2 linked regions of the Buchnera aphidicola (Therioaphis trifolii) genome follow. The protein of the gene in region 1 interacts with the protein of each later gene in a pairwise test. Links are inferred from orthologs where the notes say so. Each region holds a gene or a part of one and is shown in the gene's direction. Other genes may lie near its edges.

Region 1 (4,791 bases):
CTTACACTTTTAGATGAACCCAGACGAGATTAGCCTGATGGTAAGGTAATGGCTTACCAATGCTATGATCTCTAGCTGGTCTGAGAGGACAACCAGCCACACTGGAACTGAGACACGGTCCAGACTCCTACGGGAGGCAGCAGTGGGGAATCTTGCACAATGGGCGAAAGCCTGATGCAGCTATGCCGCGTGTATGAAGAAGGCCTTCGGGTTGTAAAGTACTTTCGTCAGGGAAGAAAGAAAAATAACTAATAATTATTTTTTGTGACGTTACCTGAAAAAGAAGCACCGGCTAACTCCGTGCCAGCAGCCGCGGTAATACGGGGGGTGCTAGCGTTAATCGGAATTACTGGGCGTAAAGAGCACGTAGGTGGATTATTAAGTTAGATGTGAAATCCCTGAGCTCAACTTAGGAACTGCATTTAAAACTAATATTCTAGAGTATCGTAGAGGGAGGTAGAATTCCAGGTGTAGCGGTGAAATGCGTAGATATCTGGAGGAATACCTGTGGCGAAAGCGACCTCCTAGACGAATACTGACGCTGAGGTGCGAAAGCATGGGTAGCAAACAGGATTAGATACCCTGGTAGTCCATGCCGTAAACGATGTCAACTTGGAGGTTGTTTCCTTGAGAGATAGCTTCCGAAGCTAACGCATTAAGTTGACCGCCTGGGAAGTACGGTCGCAAGGCTAAAACTCAAATGAATTGACGGGGGCCCGCACAAGCGGTGGAGCATGTGGTTTAATTCGATGCAACGCGAAAAACCTTACCTGGTCTTGACATCCATAGAATTTTTTAGAAATAAAAAAGTGCCTTCGGGAACTATGAGACAGGTGCTGCATGGCTGTCGTCAGCTCGTGTTGTGAAATGTTGGGTTAAGTCCCGCAACGAGCGCAACCCTTATCCTTTTTTGCCATCGGTTCGGCCGGGAACTCAAAGGAGACTGCCGGTTATAAACCGGAGGAAGGTGGGGACGACGTCAAGTCATCATGGCCCTTACGACCAGGGCTACACACGTGCTACAATGGTACATACAAAGAGAAGCTACTCTGTAAAGACAAGCAAATCTCATAAAGTGTATCTTAGTCCGGACTGGAGTCTGCAACTCGACTCCACGAAGTCGGAATCGCTAGTAATCGTGAATCAGAATGTCACGGTGAATACGTTCCCGGGCCTTGTACACACCGCCCGTCACACCATGGAAGTGAATTGCAAAAGAAGCAAGTAGTTTAACCCATAAAAAAGGAAAACGCTTACCACTTTGTGGTTCATAACTGGGGTGAAGTCGTAACAAGGTAACTGTAGGGGAACCTGCGGTTGGATCACCTCCTTAAATAAAATGCAATTAATTTTTATAGTGCCCACATGAATTATCTGATTAAAATATTTATAGGCTTATAGCTCAGTTGGTTAGAGCGCACCCCTGATAAGGGTGAGGTCGGTGGTTCAAGTCCACTTAAGCCTAATAAGAACCGGGGCTGTAGCTCAGCTGGGAGAGCGCCTGCTTTGCACGCAGGAGGTCAGCGGTTCAATCCCGCTTAGCTCCAATATTTATAAAAATAAATTTATGAATAATATAATGAATCGTAAAATATCAATCGATATTGAAACAACTGGAATGAATGATTCTGGATTATTATATAAGAATCATAAAATTATAGAAATTGGAGCAATAGAAATTATTAATAGAAAAATAACAAAAAATTTTTTTCATGTATATTTAAATCCTGAAAGAGAAATTGATATTGAAGCTTTTAAGGTTCATGGAATAACAAAAAAATTTTTAATTAATAAACCAAAATTTTCAGATATTTATGACAATTTTATTCAATATATTAAAAATTCAGAAATTATAGTACATAATGAAGAATTTGATATTTCATTTTTAAATTATGAAATTAAAAAATTAAATAATAAATTTTATACAATAAATAAATATTGTAAAATAATTGATACATTAAAAATCGCTAGAAAAATTTTTCCAGGAAAAAAAAATAATTTAGATATTTTATGTAGTAGATATAAAATTAATACTATTAATAGAAAATTACATAGTGCCATAATAGATGCTAATTTATTAGCTAAATTATATTTACGAATGACTAGTTTTCAAAAAAAAATAAAATTTAATAATTTTATAGATCAAGATAATAAATGTAATATTTATAAAAATAAATTAAATAATTCATTACGGGTTTTAAAAGCATCAGATTTTGAAAATCAAAAACATTTAAAATATTTAAAAAATATGGAAAAAAATAATAATTGTTTATGGATGAATTAAATTTTTTTATAATATTTTTTGGTGCGGTAGTTCAGTTGGTTAGAATATTGGCTTGTCACGCCGGAGGTCACGGGTTCGAATCCCGTCCGCACCGTTTATTTTTTTAATATTTTAAATTATTTTAAATTATTAAAATAATATTTAATTTTTTAATAAAAAATTATTGATTTTTTAATTATAATAATTTATTATTTTATTAATTTATGTTAATTAAAAGTTATATATTTTTTTATGAATAAGAAATTTATTGTTACATGGGATATGTTACAAATATATACTAAAAAGTTAGCTTACCAAATAATGAATATTAAAAAATGGGAAAAAATTATTGCGGTAAGTCGTGGGGGATTAATTCCTGCAACTTTATTATCAAGAGAATTAAGTATTCGTTATGTAGATACTATTTGTATTTCTAGTTATAATGATAATTATTTAAAAAAAATAAAATTAATTAAAAAATCTAATTTAAAGGGTGATAATGTTTTAATTATGGATGATTTAGTTGATACAGGAGGAACAGCAAAATTAATTCGAAAAATATATCCTAAGGCGTATTTTATAACTGTTTTTGCAAAACCTAAAGGTCGTAAACTAGTTGATAATTATATTATTGATATTCCTCAAAATGTTTGGATTGAACAACCCTGGGATATGGCTATATCGTATGTTGCTCCTTTAATTAAAGAATCTAAAATTATTTAATTTTAAAAAATTTTTATATAATTTATAATATACTATATTTTTTATAGTGTATTTAAACTATTAATATAATATTATGAAAAATACAATAAATCATGTTAATAATTTAATTTTAGATGAAAAAAAAAATATTTCTTTTATTAAAAAAAAATCTGAAAAAGATTTAAAAATTATATTACATAGAATTAAAAAAGATATTCATAATACACATAAATATTCTTTATCAAAAATTATAAAATATATTTTATCTGATATTGATAATTTAGAAAAATCAATTCATTTATCTTCTTTAAATAAAAACTTAAATTTCATTACTAAAGAATTAAAAAATATTTTGAAATATTTTTTTCAATTATTTAAACAATATAATATTACTGTTATTAATCAAACTAATATTAAATTTAATCCTAAAATACATGAAGCAATTGCTATTTCATATTCTAAAGAAATAAAATCTAATTATATTATAACAATTATGCAAAAAGGATATCTTTTACATAAACGTCTTTTAAGACCTGCTATGGTTTTAGTTTCAAAATAATATTTTTAATATTTATTTTATTTAATTTTTTTTTAAATTATAAAAAAAATAATATATGATAATTTTAAAAAATAAAAATTTTGGAAAAATATCTCAAATTACAGAAAATAAAAAGGCATATTATAATTATTTTATTGAAAAAACTATTGAATCTGGATTAATATTACAAGGATGGGAAGTAAAATCTTTAAGAAAAAAAAAAGTAAATATTAGTAATGGATATTTATTTTTTCAAAATAATGAATTATACTTAATTGGTTTAGATATACAACCTTGTTTAATTTCTAATATAGATGAACGATATCAATTACATCGAAATATTAAAGTCTTATTAAAAAAAAAAGAAATATATTTTTTATATGGAAAATATAAAACAAAAGGTTATAGTTTAATTGCTTTATCTTTATATTGGAAAAAAGCCTGGTGTAAATTAAAAATAGCTGTTGCAAAAGGAAAAAATAAAAAAGATAAGAGAATGAATATAAAAAATAGAGAATGGAATATTAAAAAAAATATAATTATAAAAAAATTTTTAAAATAAAAAAAATTACAATTTATTTAAAATATGAAAAAATATGTTTTAAATTCTAATATAATTGATCAAGATATAATTTGGATGAAATATGCATTAATTCTAGCTAATAAAGCTAGAACTAATGGTGAAGTTCCTGTAGGGGCTATTTTAGTATTTAATAATTATATTATTGGATCTGGTTTTAATTGTTCTATTTCAAATCATGATCCTACTGCACATGCTGAAATGATTGCTCTTCAAGAAGGTGGAAAAACAATAAAAAATTATAGATTAAATAATGCTACACTTTATGTAACATTAGAACCATGTTTAATGTGTTTAGGAGCTATTATTAGAAGTCGTATTAAAAGATTGGTATTAGGAACAAATTGTAAATTTAAAAAAGAACAAGAATATAGTACAAAATTTATTTTTAAAAAATTAAAAAAAAAAATTCAAATAAATGAATCAATTTTTTTTAAACCTTGTACAAATTTAATAAAAAATTTTTTTAAAAATAAAAGATAATTTTGAAATATAAAATTTAAAATTTATTTATCTTTCAATAATAATTACTGCAAAAATATATTTTTTTTCATCTGTAATACTAACATGTACATATTTAATTTTTAATTTATTAAAAATTTTTTTTGCTTTTTTTAAAAAAATTATATTAGGTTTTCCATATTTATCATGAGATAATTCAAAACTTTTAAAATTAATACCATTTTGAAATCCTGTTCCTATAGATTT
Region 2 (11,410 bases), 170 kb from region 1 along the record:
ATGGAGTTCTAGAAATTCAACCTAATAATGTTAATATATTATCTGATGAATCAGATTTTTTATATAATTTAAATTATAATGATTTAATTAATCAAAAAAAAGATATTTATGAAAAAATATTACATAATAAAAGTAATAATTTAAAAAATCAATTATTTTATATTTTAATAAAATTAAAATTATTAAAACATATAAAAAAATAATTTATTTAAATATGATATTTTTATAAAAATATTTTTGAAATGTAAATTATTTAAAACTTAATTTTAAATAATATTTTTATAAAAATTCATTTAATATAATTTTAAATGTCAATATTTTCTACCATTAAAGCATTTTTTTCTATAAATATCTTCCTTGGTTCAACTAAATCTCCCATTAAAGTATTAAATAGAATATTTGCAGAAATAGCATCTTTAATAGTTACTTGTAACATATGTCTAGTTTTAGGATTCATAGTTGTTTTCCATAATTGATTAGGATTCATTTCTCCTAATCCTTTATATCTTTGTATTTTAATTTCATTTTGTACTATTTTTATTAACCATTTTATAATAGCTTCTAAATTAATAATTTTTTTTATTTTATTTCCTCGTTTAATATAATCATCTTTATGAATTAATTTTATCCATTGATCACCTAATTTTTTTATTTTAGTATATTCATTACTAGACAATAATGTATTTGTAATATAATAAATATTATTTTTTAAATTTAATTTATCGAATTCAAAAATTATTGGTTCAAAAGTTTTTTGTTCAATATTTTCTTTAATTTTACTTGAATATTTTATATATTTTGTTTTATTATTTAAATTAAAAATAATTTTTTCTACCCATTTTGTTACATTATTTTTATTATATAAATTATTTAATTTTGGTTGATATATAAGTTCCTGTATAATTTCATTAGAAAAATGATAATTACATTTTTTTAAAATATATTTAATATTTAAATATTCTAAAATTATTTTTTTAAATTTTTCCGAATGTGTATTATTATTAATATTTTTTTTATAATATAATAAATTTTTTAAAGCAATTTTAATTTGTTTTTTATACATAAATTCTTCATTTTTAATATATATTTCTTTTTTACCTTGTTTAATTTTATATAATGGAGGTTGTGCTATATATATATGTCCGCGTTTAATAATTTCAGGCATATATCGATAAAAAAAAGTTAATAATAATGTTCTTATATGAGATCCATCAATATCAGCATCAGTCATTATAATAATAGTGTGATATCTTAATTTTTCAGGATTATAATCTATTTTTCCAATACCACATCCTAAAGCTGTAATAATTGTTCCGATTTCTTGTGATGCAATCATTTTTTCAAATGTAGCTTTTTCTACATTTAATATTTTTCCTTTTAATGGTAAAATAGCTTGATTTTTTCTATTTCTTCCCTGTTTTGCTGATCCTCCAGCAGAATCTCCTTCAACTAAATAAATTTCTGATAATGTTGGATTTTTTTCTTGACAATCTGCTAATTTTCCAGGCAAACCACTTAAATCAATAATGCCTTTTTTTTTACTAATTTCTCTTACTTTTTTTGCTGCTTCTCTAATTTTAGATGCATGAATAATTTTATTAATGATATTTTTAGAATCTTTAGGATTTTCTAATAAAAAATCTGTTAAATTTGTTGTAATAATTGATTCTATAATTGCTTTTACTTCAGAAGATACTAATTTTTCTTTTGTTTGTGAAGAAAATTTTGGATTAGGCATTTTAATTGATATAATTGCAATTATTCCTTCTCTAGTATCATCTCCAATAGTTTGAATTGTATTTTTTTTATTATATCCTTCTTTATTAATATAATTATTTATAGTTCTTGTAATTGCTGTTCTAAAACTAGATAAATGTGTTCCTCCATCTTTTTGAGGAATATTATTAGTAAAGCAATAAATTTTTTCTTTAAATGAATTATTCCATTGTATAGCAATTTCTACTTCAATGTTATCTTTTATAGATTTAAAATATATAATTTGTGTATGAATAGGTTGTTTATTTTTACTTAAAAATTTAATAAATGATTTAATTCCTCCAGTATAATGATATATTTCTTTTAAATTTCTATTTATATCTTGTATTTGAATTTCAATATTAGGGTTTAAAAAAGAAAGTTCTCTTAATCTTTTGGATAATATTTCATATTTAAAATTAATAATATGAGTAAATATTTTATAACTTGGCCAAAAATGAATTTTTGTACCTGTATAATTTTTTTTACCAATAATTTTTAATTTATTAATCGGTTTACCATTTTTATATGTTTGTTGATATATATTTCCATTTCTATATATTGTTAATTTTAATTTTTTAGATAATGCATTTACTACAGAAATTCCAACTCCATGTAAACCACCTGAAATTTTGTATGTATTATTGTCAAATTTTCCTCCAGAATGTAACATAGTTAAAATTACTTCTGCAGATGAAATTCCTTCTTCAGGATGTATATCTATAGGTATTCCTCTTCCATCATCTTTTACAGAAATTGATTGATCTGGATGAATAATAACCTGAATTTTTTTACAATATCCAGCTAGAGCTTCATCAATAGAATTATCAACAATTTCAAAAACCATGTGATGTAATCCACTACCATCATCTGTATTTCCAATATACATACCTGGACGTTTTCTTACTGCATCTAATCCTTTTAAAATTTTAATATTAGAAGAATTATACATATTTCATAATATTCCTATTTTATATATCATAATAAAAAATAATATTTTAAAATAAAAAATTAATTATTTTTTATAAAATTAAAGGCATAATTATATGATTTGAATTATTAAATTTATTATCTTGGATACATATACTAGAATTTTCATTATTTAATAAAATTTTAATTGTATCATTATCAATAATATTAATTACATCTAAAATATAATGAATATTCATTGTTAATTCTATTGGTGTATGAAAATAATTAATTTTAAATTTTTCTTTAACTATTTCATCTTGTTCATTATTAGCACTTATAGTACATATTCCATTAGTAATAATAATTCTTACACCTGGAATTTTTTGATTTGTTAAAATTGACGCTCTTGTTAAAGCCTCTTTAATTTTTTGTCGATTAATAATAATATTTTTTTGAAAAATTATTTTTAAAAACTGTTTATAATTTGGAAATTGATTATCTATTAATTTACTAGATATAATATATTTTTCTAAATAAATTTTAATACTATTTTTATTAAAACTAATTTTAATTTTATTATTTTTTTCTTCTAGAATTTTTATTAATTCTAATATTGTTTTATATGGAATAATAATAGAAATTTTTTTTTTTATATTTTCATAATTAATTTTTGAAATTGCCATTCTGTAACCATCGGTAGACACAGATAATATTGTTCCTTTATTAATTTCAATATTCATTCCATTTAAATAATGTCGTATATCTTGTTTTGCCATTGCATAATGAGTATTATAAATAATATTTTTAAATTTATCTTGATTAATTAAAATATAATCTATATTTTTTTTTTGTTGAAATCGTGGAAAATGTTTAGGATTTAATACATGAAGTTTAAAATAAATATTATGATATTGTAATTTCATAATATTATTTTTTACTATAATATTTATTTCTGAATTATTTGGAAAACTACGAATAATATTTAATATTTTTTTTGCAGATACAATAATTTCACCTATTTGATCAATAATTATGCAATTTATTTTTGCAATTAATTCTAATTCTAAATTTGTACTTATTAAATATGTATTATTATGTTCAATATGAAATAAAATATTATTAATAATTTCATTTTTATAATTAATATAAATAATACTATTTAATTTTTGTAATGATTTTAAAAGAATTGTTTTTTTAATAGTAAATTTCATATTTTATTATTAGTTATTTATTTTTATTACATAATTAAATAATTTTTTTATATATTAAAATTATTATAATTATTTTATATATTTGATATTATTATTTTAATAAATAAAAATATTATATTAATTTCATATAAAAATAATTTAATATATTTTTTATATTTTAAAATCATCAATAATTATTTGTATTAATATTATAAGGATATTTTATGAAACGTACTTTTCAACCATCTTTATTAAAAAGAAATCGTGTACATGGTTTTCGAACAAGAATGGCTACTCGATCTGGTCGTGATATTTTATCACGAAGAAGAAAAAAAATTCGTTTTCGATTAACAGTTTCTAAAAAATAATATGATAATGAAATATCGTTTTTTTTTTAAAAAAAAATTACGTTTATTAACTTTTAAAGACTTTCAAAGAGTTTTTATTAATAAACCAAAAACAAGGATAACTTTTTTATTAAAAATATTAACTATTAAAAATACATTTAATTTTCCTAGGTTAGGTATTATTGTTTCAAAAAAAGTTTCTAAACATGCTTATAAAAGAAATTTAATAAAAAGATTAATTCGAGAAAGTTTTCGTTTATCACAATATTATTTATTGAATTATGATTTTGTAATTATTGCTACATTAAATATTTTAAAAATTAATCGATTAAAATTAATATTTTTTTTAAAAAAAATGTGGATAAAATATTATTTTTAATATTATTAAATAAATTTATTTTATTATAAAAATATTTAATTTATATATTATATTTTAATTTAATATAATAATTTTAAAAAATTTTTTATACATAATAAATTATATATATATCATTTTATAATATAAGAGAATATTTAAAATGCGTTTACAGCGTTTTGTTTTTATTTTTATTTTATTATTATTTTCATTTTTTATTTGGAAATTTTTAATTTTTAAATTATGTAAAACAAATGTTTTAAAAACAAAAATTTATTATGATACTACATATAATAAATTACATGTTAATAAAATAAATAATATTCATGTAAAAACTGATGTTATAGATTTAAAAATTAATTTAAATGGTGGATTTATATATCAAGGAAAATTGTTAAATTATCAAGATAAATTACAAGATTTTAAAAAATTAAAATTATTAAATTCTATGCATAATTTAAAACAAATTGATAGTGGTATTATTGAAACAAATAAATATAATATTAATTATAAAAAAAAAATAATATATAATTCAAATCGTTCATATTTTTCATTATTAAATGGACAAAAAATATTATTTGTTTCAATAAAATCAAAAATCCAAAATGGAATATATTTTATTAAAACATTTATATTTAAAAAAGGATGTTATGATATTGAAATTGAATATAAAATATATAATCATAATTTAAATACATTATCATATCATATATTTGGAGAATTACAACAAAATTATTTAAATAATAATTCTAATAATTTAAATGTTAAAAATAATCAATTTGATAATATTGCATATTCTCAAGATAATCAAAAATATAAAAAATTTTTTTTTCATGAATGTATAAATAAAAAATTACATATTATATCAAAAAAAGGGTGGATTTCTTTTTTTAAAAAATATTTTTCTATTGCCTGGATTTTAGATGCATCAGATAATAATACTATTTATCTTACTCAAAATAATCAAAATATAATTTTAGGATATAAATCATCAAATTTTTTTGTTTTTCCTGAAACAAAAAAAATTAAAAGAATTGCATTTTGGTTTGGTCCAAAAATTCAAAATAAAATGTCATCTTTTGCTCCATATTTTGATGAAATTATAGATTATGGGTGGTTTTGGTTTATTTCAAAACCATTATTTCATTTTTTAAATTTATTATATTATTTTTTTAATAATTGGGGTTGTGCAATTATTATAATTACATGCATTATTCGTATGATGACCTATCCTTTAATTAAATCACAGTATATTTCTACTATTAAAATGAAAATATTACAACCAGAAATTAATAAAATTAAAGATCAATTTAAAAATAATAATAAAAAATTAAATGAAAAAATAGTACAATTATATAAAAAACATAATCTTAATCCATTTAATGGTTTAATTTCTGTTATTTTACAAATGCCTATTTTTTTTGCATTATATTATGTTTTAATTAATTCAATAGAACTAAGGCATTCTCCTTTTATATTTTGGATTAATGATTTATCAGCTCAAGATCCATTTTATGTTTTACCTATTTTAATGGGTATAACAGTTTTTTTTATGCAAAAAACATCTCCTGCAAATAATTTTCCTCTTTCACTTAAAGAAAAAATAATTAATTTTATACCTATGTTATTTATTGTTTGTTTTTTATGGTTTCCATCTGGTTTAGTATTATATTATACATTTAGTAATTTAGTAACTATATTACAACAAATAATTATTAATTATAATTTAAAAAATAATTTTAAAAAATAAATTATAAATTATATTTATATAATATTAAAAAAAAAAAATAAAAATATGACTGATACTATAATAGCACAATCTACTCCTTATGGAAGATCTGGAGTAGGTATTTTAAGGATATCTGGAAGTAAAGTACAATATATTGCTAATAAAGTTTTAGGAACATTACCTTCTCCAAGATATGCGTATTATTCGTCTTTTTTAGACTCTATTGGCGATGTTATTGATCAAGGTCTTGCAATATGGTTCCCTAAACCAAATTCCTTTACAGGAGAAGATGTATTAGAATTACATGGACATGGTAATCCAGTAATCTTAGATTTATTAATAAAATCTATTTTATCTTTTGGAAATATTCGTATTGCGCGTCCAGGAGAATTTTCGGAGAGAGCTTTTTTAAATGGTAAATTAGATTTAATACAAGCTGAATCTATTATTAAATTAATTAATGCAAATTCTGAATTTAGTATAAAATCTTCTTTAAAATCTTTACAAGGTGTATTTTCAAAAAAAATTAATAATTTAATTAATAATATTATTAATGTAAGAATGTTAATTGAAACAATATTAAATTTTCCAGATGAAGATTATAATATAAATTTTTATAAAATAAAAAAAAAAATAGAATATATTTTTAATGATATAAAAAAAATTAATATTATTGCAAAATCAAATCATACATTTCGTGAAAGATTTAAATTTGTTATAGTTGGACCAACTAATGTTGGAAAATCAAGTATATTTAATTTATTATCTTTAAATGATTCTGCAATAGTTACAAATATATCTGGTACAACACGAGATGTTTTAAATGAATTTATTAATATAAAAGGAATAACAATACAAATTACAGATACTGCAGGATTTAGATTAACAAATAATATTATAGAAAAAATTGGAATTAATAAATCTTGGGAACAAATAAAAATATCAGATCATATTTTTTTTGTTCTTGATGATACATTTTCTTTATTTAAAAAAAAAAAAATAATTGTTAAATTTTTAAAAAAAATAACTCATAAAGATAAAGTAACATTTATAATTAATAAATGTGATCTTTCTAATAGAACTCCCCAAATTAAAAAATATTATAATAATCATACATATATTATAATTTCTGCAAAAAAAAAATATGGTTTCAAACTTTTAAAAAAATATTTAAAAAAATTAATTTTTCAATCTAATCATGATAGTATAGAAACAATTTTTTTAGTGAGACGTAGACATTTAAATATTTTAAGATTAATTAAAAAACAAATAAAATATGCTAAAATAAATTGTTTTATTTTAAAAAATATAGAATTATTAGCTGAAGATTTAAAAATTATACAAAATATGTTAAATGAAATTACTGGTTCAGTTACTTCGAATGATATTTTAAATTCTATATTTAAAAATTTTTGTATTGGAAAATAAAATTATTTTAATATTGTATTTTTAATTTGCCCGAAGGCGGAATTGAACCACCGACACGGGGATTTTCAGTCCCCTGCTCTACCAACTGAGCTATCCGGGCAAATATAGCATATTTATTAAAACATAAAATTATAGTTTATGTCAATAGTTTTTATTATTTTTTTATAATGTATATTATTAAAAAATAATTTATTTATAATAAATATTATATTTTTATATATATATTATAATATATTTACCCTTGAAAATTTTCATATGTATCCATATAATTAAATATGTTATTAAAAGTAATTATATTTATAAAAATATATTAATTATTTAAAGAAAATAATTTTTTAGGTCGCTATTAAAAAAACGAATTTAAGGAGTATAATTAAATGAAAATTCGTCCATTGCATGACCGAGTCATTATTAAAAAAAAAGAAGTAGAGTTAAAATCAGCAGGAGGAATTGTTTTAACTGGTGCTGCAGCTGGAAAATCAACTAGAGGTACAGTAATAGCAGTAGGTAATGGTCGTGTTTTAGAAAATGGAAATATAAAACCATTAGATGTTAAATTAGGTGATACTGTTATTTTTAATGAAGGATATGGTGCAAAAACAGAAAAAATAGATAATGAAGAAGTATTAATTTTAACAGAAAGTGATATTTTAGCAATTGTTGAAGAGTAATATATTCTTTATAAATTAATTAAAATATTTATATTTTAAGGAATATGCACATGACAGCGAAAGATGTAAAATTTGGAAATGAAGCTAGAGTAAAAATGTTACGTGGAGTTAATGTTTTAGCTGATGCAGTTAAAGTAACTTTAGGTCCTAAAGGAAGAAATGTTATTTTAGATAAATCTTTTGGAGCACCTAGTATTACTAAAGATGGTGTATCAGTTGCTCGAGAAATTGAATTAGAAGATAAATTTGAGAATATGGGTGCACAAATGGTAAAAGAAGTAGCATCAAAAGCGAATGATGCTGCTGGAGATGGTACTACTACTGCAACTTTATTAGCTCAAGCGATAGTTAATGAAGGATTAAAAGCAGTTGCTGCAGGAATGAATCCTATGGATTTAAAACGTGGTATTGATAAAGCTGTTATTAATGCAGTAGAAGAATTGAAAAATATGTCTGTTCCATGTTCTGATTCTAAAGCTATTACACAAGTTGGTACAATATCAGCCAATGCAGATGAAACTGTTGGAAAATTAATTTCTGAAGCTATGGAAAAAGTTGGAAATGATGGTGTAATTACTGTTGAAGAAGGAACTGGATTACAGGATGAATTAGAAGTTGTAAAAGGTATGCAATTTGATCGAGGTTATTTATCACCTTATTTTATTAATAAACCTGAAACTGGAATAGTAGAATTAGATAATCCATATATTCTTATGGCAGATAAAAAAATTTCTAATATTCGTGAATTATTACCTTTATTAGAATCTGTTGCAAAATCCAGTAAACCATTATTAATTATTTCTGAAGATTTAGAAGGAGAAGCTTTAGCTACTCTAGTTGTTAATTCTATGAGAGGAATTGTAAAAATAGCAGCTGTAAAAGCACCAGGTTTTGGCGATCGAAGAAAAGCAATGTTACAAGATATTGCTATTTTAACTTCAGGAACAGTAATTTCTGAAGAATTAGCTATGGAATTAGAAAAATCTACTTTAGATGATTTAGGTCAAGCAAAAAGAGTAGTTATTACTAAAGATACAACAACAATTATTGGTGGTTCTGGTAATAAAAATGCAATTCAAAATAGAACTAATCAGATTAGACAACAAATACAAGAATCTACTTCAGAATATGATAAAGAAAAATTAAATGAAAGATTAGCAAAATTATCTGGTGGAGTTGCAGTATTAAAAGTAGGTGCAGCTACAGAAGTAGAAATGAAAGAGAAAAAAGCTCGTGTTGAAGATGCATTACATGCAACTCGTGCTGCAGTAGAAGAAGGTGTTGTTGCTGGAGGTGGTGTAGCATTAGTAAGAGTAGCTGGTCGAATTTCAAGTTTATCTGGTCAAAATGAAGATCAAAATGTAGGTATTCGAGTGGCATTGCGTGCTATGGAAGCACCTTTACGTCAAATAGTTTCTAATTCAGGTGAAGAACCATCTGTAGTAACTAATAATGTTAAAGATGGTAAAGGTAATTATGGTTATAATGCAGCTACTGATCAATATGGAGATATGATTAATTTTGGAATATTAGATCCAACTAAAGTAACTCGTTCTGCTTTACAATATGCTGCTTCTGTTGCTGGTTTAATGATTACAACAGAATGTATGGTTACTGATTTACCAAAAGAAGAAAAATCCGATATTAGTGCTCCTGCTCCAGGAGGAATGGGTGGTGGAATGGGTGGAATGATGTAATTTTTTTTATATTTTTTAAAAATATATTAATAATTACCCTAAATAAAATTTTTGTTTAGGGGTAATTATTATAATTTTATATTTTTTTTTTTTAATATTATATATTATATGATTTTATATACTAGTAATAATTTTAAAATAGGTTTAAAAGTATTATTTGAAAATCAACCATGTTCTATTGAAAATGTTGATTTTGTTAAACCTGGTAAAGGACAAGCATTTTCGAGAGTAAAGTTAAGAAAATTATTAACTAATCAATTAATAGAAAAAACTTTTCGTTCTACTGATGGTTTATTACGAGCTGATGTTTATGATATTAAATATATGTATATATATTATAATGATAATAATTGGTATTTTATGCATCGTCAAAATTTTGAACAATTATCTTTAAATAAAAATATTATTCAAAATAAATATAAATGGTTATTAGAACAAAATGATTATTTAATTACTTTTTGGAATAATAATCCTATATCAATAGAAATGAATAATTTTGTAAATTTAAAAGTTGTTTCTGATCTTTCAGGTAAAAGTTTAAATTCTACAATGAGTAATACTAAATTAAAATTATATAAATTACATACTGGTTTAGTAATGCCCTTGCCTTTATTTATTCAAGTAGGTGATATTGTTAAAATTGATACTCGAACTGAAGAATATCATTCTAGAGTAAATAAATTATAATTTTATTTGATTTTTATTTCTATAACTATTCCAATTAAAATTTAAACATAAACTATTTCCAAATTTCATTCGATCAATTATTCTTTCCCCTAATATTGTTTTTATTTCATAAAAGTTTAAATTAGATAACATTCCAGTTGATTTTTTAGAAGAATATCTTCGATCTATAATTTGATTAATAATAATTTTTTCATATTTTGATTGTGTTTGTATTCCTATTTCATCAAAAATTAATAAATCTATTTTACTTAAATAATTTATAAATTTTTCTTCAGTATTTTTTTTATCTTGATTATTAAATGTAGATTTAATTTTTAACATTAAATTTGAAATTGTAGTAATAAAAACTTTTTTTCCTTTTGATATAAGATAATTTCCAATAGCTGTAGCTAAATGATTTTTTCCAGTTCCTGGTCGACCTAAAAAAATAAAATTTGAAATGTGATTATTAAAATTTTTTGCATAATCTTTAGTTAAAGATAATACTTTTTTATGTCCATCATGTTCAATATGATAATTTTTGAATGAACAATTTATATATAATTTTTTAATTCCTGATTTTTTAAAATTTTTTTTGATTTTTATATTTTTATTTTTTTGAATAATTTTTTTAGAAAAAATTTTTTCTTGTTTTTTGTT

The links.
Region 2: the proteins of D9V81_RS00880 (region 1) and groL interact in binary tests that used the Escherichia coli proteins (3 or more experiments, as listed by UniProt). The link is inferred for Buchnera aphidicola (Therioaphis trifolii) from one-to-one orthologs.

Annotation. Positions count from the first base shown.
Region 1 is NZ_CP032996.1:187,869-192,659, forward strand. What follows is about bases 1,973-4,791. They hold D9V81_RS00880 (nucleotide exchange factor GrpE), read left to right. Parts: upstream 1,973-3,059; coding sequence 3,060-3,524; downstream 3,525-4,791. Other genes in these bases: dnaQ (DNA polymerase III subunit epsilon), read left to right, coding at 1,973-2,284; gpt (xanthine phosphoribosyltransferase), read left to right, coding at 2,516-2,986; smpB (SsrA-binding protein SmpB), read left to right, coding at 3,583-4,065; tadA (tRNA adenosine(34) deaminase TadA), read left to right, coding at 4,090-4,566; acpS (holo-ACP synthase), read right to left, coding at 4,594-4,791. Outside these bases: more of dnaQ, read left to right, coding at 1,580-1,972. UniProt on the Escherichia coli protein: Participates actively in the response to hyperosmotic and heat shock by preventing the aggregation of stress-denatured proteins, in association with DnaK and GrpE. It is the nucleotide exchange factor for DnaK and may function as a thermosensor.
Region 2 is NZ_CP032996.1:8,502-19,911, forward strand. Bases 7,840-10,760 are described here. They hold groL (chaperonin GroEL), read left to right. Parts: upstream 7,840-8,437; coding sequence 8,438-10,084; downstream 10,085-10,760. Other genes in these bases: D9V81_RS00090 (co-chaperone GroES), read left to right, coding at 8,094-8,387; D9V81_RS00100 (elongation factor P), read left to right, coding at 10,193-10,760. Outside these bases: atpC (ATP synthase F1 subunit epsilon), read left to right, coding at 1-203; gyrB (DNA topoisomerase (ATP-hydrolyzing) subunit B), read right to left, coding at 305-2,707; dnaN (DNA polymerase III subunit beta), read right to left, coding at 2,778-3,878; rpmH (50S ribosomal protein L34), read left to right, coding at 4,082-4,225; rnpA (ribonuclease P protein component), read left to right, coding at 4,233-4,583; membrane protein insertase YidC, read left to right, coding at 4,723-6,309; tRNA uridine-5-carboxymethylaminomethyl(34) synthesis GTPase MnmE, read left to right, coding at 6,355-7,716; more of D9V81_RS00100, read left to right, coding at 10,761-10,771; D9V81_RS00105 (ATP-binding protein), read right to left, coding at 10,766-11,410.